Regions from separate parts of the Cobetia sp. Ld8 genome, predicted to be linked through region 1. Evidence: predicted binding sites of a transcription regulator. Region 1 holds the regulator's gene; the other holds the start of a gene.
The links. The regulator FNR, encoded in region 1, switches genes on or off when oxygen is low (the NO sensors DNR and NnrR bind a similar motif). The targets are predictions, from matches to a motif close to TTGATNTANATCAA.

Region 1 (3,924 bases):
CGTGACGCGCACCCTGGCTGATCAAAAGAGCGAACGCCAAGCCGCTCACGAGCGCCAGCGCCTGAGCTCCGGCTCGCACAAGGCATCATCAGAGTCTGCCACGCCCTCTACTACGCCCCCTGCCACATCCTCGGGAGGGCACTACGCATGAGACATGTCCTGCTCGAACGTCACGCCGGCCTGATGACGGCACTATGCCTGCTCACCATGAGCCTCGGCGCCCTCGCCCAGCTGGTGCCGCTCGGGGCTCACCCCAGTCTCGCCAGCGCACCCGAAGACCTCAAACCGCTGAGCGCCCTGGCGCTGGAGGGCCAGCGCATCTACCAACGCGAGGGCTGTCAGCAATGCCACACACGCATGGTGCGCGATCTACCGGGCGATACGGCGCGCCACGGCGATGCGACGATCGCCCGGGAGCGCTACTACGACCGCCCTTCGCTGTGGGGCGTCGAGCGCTGGGGGACGGATTTGAGCCAGCTGCCTGCGCAGCATGACGATGCCTGGCAGCGTCTGCATCTGAATGACCCGCGCAGTCAGGTGCCGGACTCAGCGATGCCCGCCTACCCGTGGCTGTTCGAGCGGGCGTTGAGCGGCGAAGGCATCGCGGCCCGCATGCGAGCCCTGCAAGGCTTGGGCGTACCCTACGCGGAAGACGAAATTCTCGCCGCCCCCAATGACGTGCGTGGCACTGCCGAAATCACGGCTCTGCTCGCCTACCTGCAGCAGGCCGCCCCCGCGAGCGACATCGCCAGCCGTGGCCCATGACAGGACACCGCTCAGGAGACACGACATGAATCTGCTGGAGACAACTGGACTCCCCTTGTTCTGGAATCTCTGGGTGCTGGCCCTCACGCTGGGCAGCCTGGTGCTGTTCGCCATGCTGGCACTGGGCAGCCTTTCGCGCGCTGCAAGTGCTGACAGCGACGAGCGCGAAGGCGATGGCCCCATGCAAGAACATCGCATCAATGGCGTACGTCAGCCTGACACACCAGCGCCACGTGCCTGGGGCATACTGGCACTGGCGACGCTGGCCGCCGCACTGATCCTGCTGCTCGGCGCAGCTGGCTGAGGCAGGTCGTCGCGGTATGGTCACGCAGGGCCAACCAGGCCTAAAGTTCACACACCTTGCAACGCCCATGGGTTGGGCAGGATAATGAATTAATAAAATCTAATATTATGGCGCCACGAAATTGCACTGCATTAGCCGATGAGCGCTCAGACTCTGGCCGCTCGAATCACATCGGCTGAGCAGGGTAGCGGCGGGCGACAAGGCCCCGCCCCACCATTCGTTGCGCCCGAAAGACCCCTCCGCTGCCCTGCCCCAGGGGTAGCGGTGACATTCCTCAGGAGAGTCACCATGACGGCCAATGCACAGGCATCACACCGCTTGCGCGCCCATGAAGCCCGCTGCCAGACCTGTTCGCTGAGTTCACTGTGCCTGCCACTGGCACTGAACATGGAAGATATCGACCAGTTTGACGCCATCATCCGCCGTCGCGCGCCACTCAGAAAAGGGGAAGTGCTCTTCACCCAGGGCGATGCCTTCGATTGCGTCTTCACGGTGCGCTCCGGAAGTCTCAAGCAGATCACCAATGAAAACAGCGGCATGGAGCAGCTGACCGGCTTCTACCTGCCCAGCGAGCTGGCCGGGCTGGATGCCATCGACAGCAATTGCTATCCCGGCACCGCGGTGGCGCTGGAGACCACCACCGTCTGCGAGATTCCCTTCGACCGCCTCAATGCGCTCTCGGAGCAGATGCCGGAGCTGAGAACCCAGCTGTTCAAGAGCCTGAGCAAGGAGTTGCACGAAGATCGCCGCATGATGATGCTGCTGTCGCGCAAGACAGCCGATGAGCGGCTGGCGAGCTTCCTGGTCAACCTGTCACAGCGCTTCCGTCGTCGTGGCTATTCGCCGTACAGCTTCCGCCTCTCGATGGCACGCGCCGATATCGGCAACTATCTGGGGCTGGCCGTCGAAACCATCAGCCGTATCCTGACCCGCTTCCAGACCCAGGGGCTGGTCGACATTCGTGCCCGCGAGGTGCATATCCTGCATCTGGATGGCCTGATCGAACTGGCCGAAGGCGAGTGTCAGGGCGGTCGCTGATGACGCCTGCTGACAGCACATCACGCTGAGCGATACTGCGCTGATCCGCCGCCAGGGCGCCATGTCGGCACCACACAAGACAGAAGCCCGCCACGCAATTTGCGTGGCGGGCTTCTTCTTTCTGTCAGGCCAGTCGTCATGACAGTCCTGACAACCCTGACAGTCTTGGCAGCCCAGACAGTCATGACAATAGGCCTTGTCTCGGCCTTCGCTGGCGATCAGCGGTTCTCGAGGCGGTTATAGTCCAGCAGGCCCGCTTCGACAGGGCGATCAGCATAGTTGGTGCGCAGCACGCTGTCGGAGAACTCCCAGAAGCGCGGATCAGTCCGGCGCACCCCGATATCGGCCTGCAGGGCGCGATAGTCCTCTTCGGTCTCGAGTGCCGCCACCCGCTCTGCCAGCCCCGTCAGGGTGTCAGGCGTCAGACGCCAGAAGGCATTCGGGTAATCGCCCGCCACGCCCCGCAAGACATCGAGAGTGTCTTCCTCAGGACGGCGATTTTTCTCCTCATCGAACAGGCTGGTGATGTTGGCGTGGGCGGAATTGCGCAGCACGCTGTAAAGGCGCGGCGAGTCATCAGTGCCATCCTCCAGCGCGACGATCGTCACCTCAGGCATCAGGCTGGCCGAGACTCCCTGCACCGCAGCGAGGGCCTGCAGCTCATGTCGCACGTGCTCGTCCTCGACATTGCTCAGGCTGCGCTCATGGCCGAGTTCTGGCGCGAGGCGCTCCTGCATGCGCCGCATCAGCCCAAGGCGCGCCTGGTCCGGTGATGACAGCTCCTGCGGTGTCCAGACGATGCCACTGGGCGCATCGAACTGCGGCGGCTTCTTGAACAGCAGCTCGCCAAGGCCGGGGCTGACGTCGCGATACCAGCTGTCGTGCACCGCCTGGCGCTCGCCTGCCGGCAACAGCACCAGCAGGTTGTTCTCGCCTTCCATGCGCAGGAAGTCCATGTACAGACGGGTGACCAGCTGATGGCCGAGATTGCCATAGACATCGAAGCCGGCGACCAGCAGGTAGTGGATGCGCTCCAGCATCGGGTAATCGATGATCCAGCCCGTCTTGGGCACGCCACCGACCAGCCCCTTCATCACCGCCGCATTGTCGAAGTGGCGATAGATGGTCAGGGCCGCGTTGGGGTTGCGCCCCTGGCCGGGGCCCTCAGCCCAGCCGCTGCCGTCCCACAGCACTCGCTCATCCAGGCGCAGATCGCCATCGAGATAGGCCTGGGACATCAGGCGCTGCTTGGCCTTGAGATAGGCGGTCTGCTTGCTCTCGAACTTGACCCAGGAGCTGATCGGCAACGCATTGCTGCTCTGCTCGGCGGGCAGGCTGAGATTCTTTCCTTCCTCGGCCAGGGTGCGTTCCACTTCCGGGTGGCTGAACATCTTCGGGTCAGTGAAACCGACCCAGAAGTGATCATTGATCACATCCACCGCGACCTGCCCGCGACAGACCGGCCCCTTGATGAAGCCCATGATGGTGTTCTGCGACTCATCCAGCATGAAGCGATAGCGTGACTCGGCCGGAATGGCCTCGAAGGTCAGGAAAGGATTCGAGGCCGTCTTGAGGTCGTAATCCGGCAGGTAATCCACCGGGTAATCCGGTGTCAGGAACAGCGCCTGCCAGCGCTTGAAGCGAGCATCATTGAGCGCATAGGGCAGATGATTCTTGGCCAGGATCGTCGCGCGCTCCTGCCACAGACGGTAATAGACCCGCGGGCGCCTGGCCTCATCATGAGGCATGCTCGCGCGCTCATCGGCGGTGTAGGAGGCATAGGGGGCATCGTAGGGGCGGCGCGTGGAGATGCGATT
Region 2 (3,924 bases), on a different contig from region 1:
TTGGGTTGCTGATCGGCAATTCATTGGCGGTATTGAGTTGGTTGTTACTTACCGCGCCCATCGCGACTCGAGTACGCCTGACTCTTTACTACCACATCGAGAGAATAGCCGGGCGCTATACAGTCGTACTCTACAATCTGGCAAACGGATTGGCATTCTGCTTCTTGGCAGGCGCCATGATCACGGTATCCGCTACTGCCGTCGGGGTTTGGTTCGGATTCCCACTGCCAACACTTGCAGATCTGACGCCTAACAGTATTGGCTGGGTGTTGAGTGTGCTTGGTGTCGGAGGAGTGATCACCTTGGTGGCCGCCTACGGTTATCGTTTTGTTTCGTGGTTTGCCAATATTGCTGCGCCCTGGATGGTATTAATCTTCCTTGGCTTTGGGATTGTCTCGTTGAAGTGGTTCGTGGATGCAACGGGGGCAGAGATCGGATCGGCTACCGAACTCTGGACCTTGGCTGAAACGGCGATCTGGACAGGGGTACGAGTGCCAGGGCAACCAGATTTCACCCTATGGCACGTAATATTCTTCGCCTGGTTTGCCAACATGGCCATGCATGTAGGGATGTCAGATCTTTCAGTGCTGCGCTTTGCTCGCAAGAGCTGGTATAGCATCGCCTCGGCTGCAGGGATGTATGTAGGTCATTTCATGGCATGGATTGCCGCCTCAATGCTGTTCGCTTTCCAGATGTACGATGCGGGCTTGACCACGGACAGTGCCATGATCGCTGCTGCCGAGGCAGGACGAATCCCCAACCCACTTCCAGGACCACTGGCTGATCAAGCGTTGGGTGTTGCCGGGTTGATCTGTGTAATCATCGCTGGGTGGACTACTGCTAACCCAACCATTTATCGAGCCGGTTTGGCCTTCCAGGCGATCATCCCTAATGTTTCGCGCTTCAAAGTGACCCTGGGCACGGGACTGCTGACCACATTCGTAGCGATGTTTCCGGGAGTGGCGATGCAGCTACTTGGTTTCGTGGCGCTATATGGATTGTTGTTGATGCCCATCGGGGCGGTAATTGTCATCGATTACTGGGTGCTCCCCAAGCTGGGGCTCAAAAGCTTCTATGCCGAAGGGGTAAATCGCAAGTTCACGTATCCAGTCTTGGCGACTTGGCTGATCACGTTGGCGATTTGCCTGGGACTAGTGGAATACGCGGAAATCGAGATCTTCTTCGTTGCCTTGCCAGGCTGGTTCATCGCCGCATTACTCTTTATCGGATTGAGCTATCTGGCTCAGAGAGAAGATTCGACTCAATCTATTGGAAGAGACAGTAGCTCCAATAGTGCGCAGGTTGGGACAATGCATACTTCGGTGAAGGAGTGATCGCTATGCGAAAAGCATTACAAACAATTTCAATGTTAATGCTGGTCCTGACAGTATTGTTTCCTGTGCTGTATCTTATCGACGCTATCGATGCGTCATTAATGAAAACCAGTATTCTAGGAGTTACAATAGTCTGGTTCGTCGTCACTCCTTTTTGGATGGGACGTCAAACAAATAGCCAATGTTAATTAACTGGCTAGAATAACTAACGAAAGAGTGGGGGCTTTCCTTGTAAAAAAAGCCCCCGCCAATTAATGCATGATTTACCGTGTAAAGTAATAGTTCGAAGCTATAATAAATGCTAGAATCTATTTGTAATAAGAATAGGAATAAATCGGTGCAATTACCTTGTGTTTTTATGTATATTTTCTCGTGATAATCGAGTCGCAGTAGTCTTTTTATGTGTATACTTGTTGAGTGCCTTACATACAATAGTCAGGACTAAAAATATTATTGGTGTAAGTCAATAAATTTCTGTCTACGATGCCAACAGTACCAGTTGATTTGACTTCTCTGTTCTACCGTCAGCCCTCAAGCTATGTGGTAAAAATTATACTTTAGTCAAGGTGACGCACAAAAAGTTGGCTGCTCTCCAATTCCGTTTGTATGATGTATGACAACAACGAGGTGAAGGCTACCTGTACCACCGATTCCCCATCGGGCATTCGAAAACAAGACAAGAGGATGATTCAATGCATTTTCAACACACAGAGGTCAAGCAGGCGATCAGCGATGGATTGCTATCGTTCCCCGTAACCGATTTCGATGCTCAGGGACGTTTTGATGCCGAAAGCTATCGACAGCGTTTGGAATGGTTTATTAGTCACGAGATCTCCGCTGTATTCGTTGCAGGCGGTACAGGTGAGTTCTTCAGCCTCTCCATCGACGAGTTTCGAGAGATTGTACGTTTGGCTGTTCAGACGGTTGATGGGAAATTGCCTGTTATAGCTAGTGCCGGTCTCAGTGTAGAGATGGGGAGTGAGTTTGCACGTATCGCTGAGGAAGAGGGCGCAGATGGAATTCTGCTGATGCCTCCTTATCTGACAGAGTGCCCACAAGAGGGGCTCGTGGATTATGCTCAACAGATCTGCCAATCTACCTCGATCAGTGTAATTTATTACAACCGTGGTAATGGAGTGATGAACCCCAACTCAGTACAGCGCCTGGCTAATGTTTGCCCAAATCTTATCGGGCTCAAGGACGGCAAAGGCGATATGCAGGCCCTAAATCGAATCATTAAGACGGTAGGCAACCGTTTGGCATATGTGGGCGGTGTTCCTACGGCCGAAATCATCGCTGAAGCATATCTTGCCGTCGGCGTGAACACATATTCGAGTGCTGTATTCAACTTTGTGCCAGACATGGCCGTCAGATTTTATAAAGCATTGCGATCCGGTGATGCTGAAACCGTACATCATATTTCGCGAGATTTTTTCCTGCCTTTCGTCAACTTGCGAGACCGCAAGTCAGGCTATGCCGTCAGTTTGATTAAAGCTGGAACCGATATTATTGGACGTCCATCCGGTAGTGTACGTGCGCCATTAGAAATGCCCACTGAGAATGAAGTGCGAGTCTTGAAGGAACTGGTGGCGGTCGCTAATACCTGAGATTTGTACTAGATGAATTTTTGATTTTCCTTAACAGGAGAAAAATGATGAGGCTAGAGGGTAAACAATTGGTGGGTGCTGAAGCTATCGCAGCCACAGGTACAATGATTTACGCTGTAAATCCGCAGACCAATGAGCAACTCGAACCGGGCTATGCGGCGGGCGGCACAGTGGAGGTAGAGCAAGCCTGCTCATTGGCCTGGGAAGCCTTTGACGCCTATCGCGAAGCTGAGCTGGAGATACGGGCGCAGTTTCTCGAAGGGATCGCTGACGAGGTTGAGGCCATTGGGGATCTTCTGATAGAGCGCGCGATGGCTGAGACCGGCCTTCCAAGGCCTCGTCTCGAAGGCGAGCGCGGGCGCACCTGCTCTCAGCTGCGCTTATTCGCGAACGTTGTAAGGGCCGGTGAGTGGCTTGATGTACGTATCGATTCTGCACTTCCTGAGCGTCAGCCCATGCCGCGGGTCGATCTGCGGCAGCGGCACATAGCGCTGGGTCCAGTGGCAGTATTTGGGGCATCAAATTTCCCGCTAGCGTTCTCTGTCGCAGGTGGTGATACTGCCTCCGCCCTGGCAGCTGGCTGCCCGGTGGTGGTCAAAGCTCACTCTGCGCACCCAGGAACTTCAGAGCTCGTGGGTCGCGCGATTCAGCGAGCAGTAAAGAAATTCCAGCTCCCTCCGGGTGTGTTTTCCTTGCTCTATGGTTCTGGTCGTGAGGTAGGACAAGGACTAGTCACTGATGCTCGTATTAAAGCGGTAGGGTTTACGGGATCGCGCAGTGGCGGAACTGCACTGGTGGCAGCAGCTCAAGCGCGTCCAGAGCCGATTCCAGTTTATGCAGAAATGAGCTCGATCAATCCGGTATTTTTATTGCCGGCAGCTCTAGAGTCACGTGCCGCTGAGCTTGGAGAGGCCTTTGTCGATTCTTTGAACATGGGAGCAGGGCAGTTCTGCACAAACCCTGGTTTGATAATTGCCCAGAAG

Region 2: a site for FNR is predicted at 1,941-1,954, ahead of kdgD (5-dehydro-4-deoxyglucarate dehydratase). Genes of this name have one in related genera too.

The regions. Positions count from the first base shown of each region.
Region 1 covers NZ_JBISHF010000008.1:1,114,995-1,118,918, forward strand. Annotated here, with positions in the region: gene ACJJV2_RS15605 (cbb3-type cytochrome c oxidase subunit I) at 1-151, shown strand, start outside; gene ACJJV2_RS15610 (cbb3-type cytochrome c oxidase subunit II) at 148-765, shown strand; gene ACJJV2_RS15615 (hypothetical protein) at 791-1,069, shown strand; gene fnr (fumarate/nitrate reduction transcriptional regulator Fnr) at 1,358-2,107, shown strand; gene ACJJV2_RS15625 (fatty acid cis/trans isomerase) at 2,326-3,924, opposite strand, start outside.
Region 2 covers NZ_JBISHF010000007.1:1,367,559-1,371,482, reverse strand. Annotated here, with positions in the region: gene ACJJV2_RS10535 (purine-cytosine permease family protein) at 1-1,334, shown strand, start outside; gene kdgD (5-dehydro-4-deoxyglucarate dehydratase) at 2,027-2,941, shown strand; gene ACJJV2_RS10525 (aldehyde dehydrogenase (NADP(+))) at 2,989-3,924, shown strand, end outside.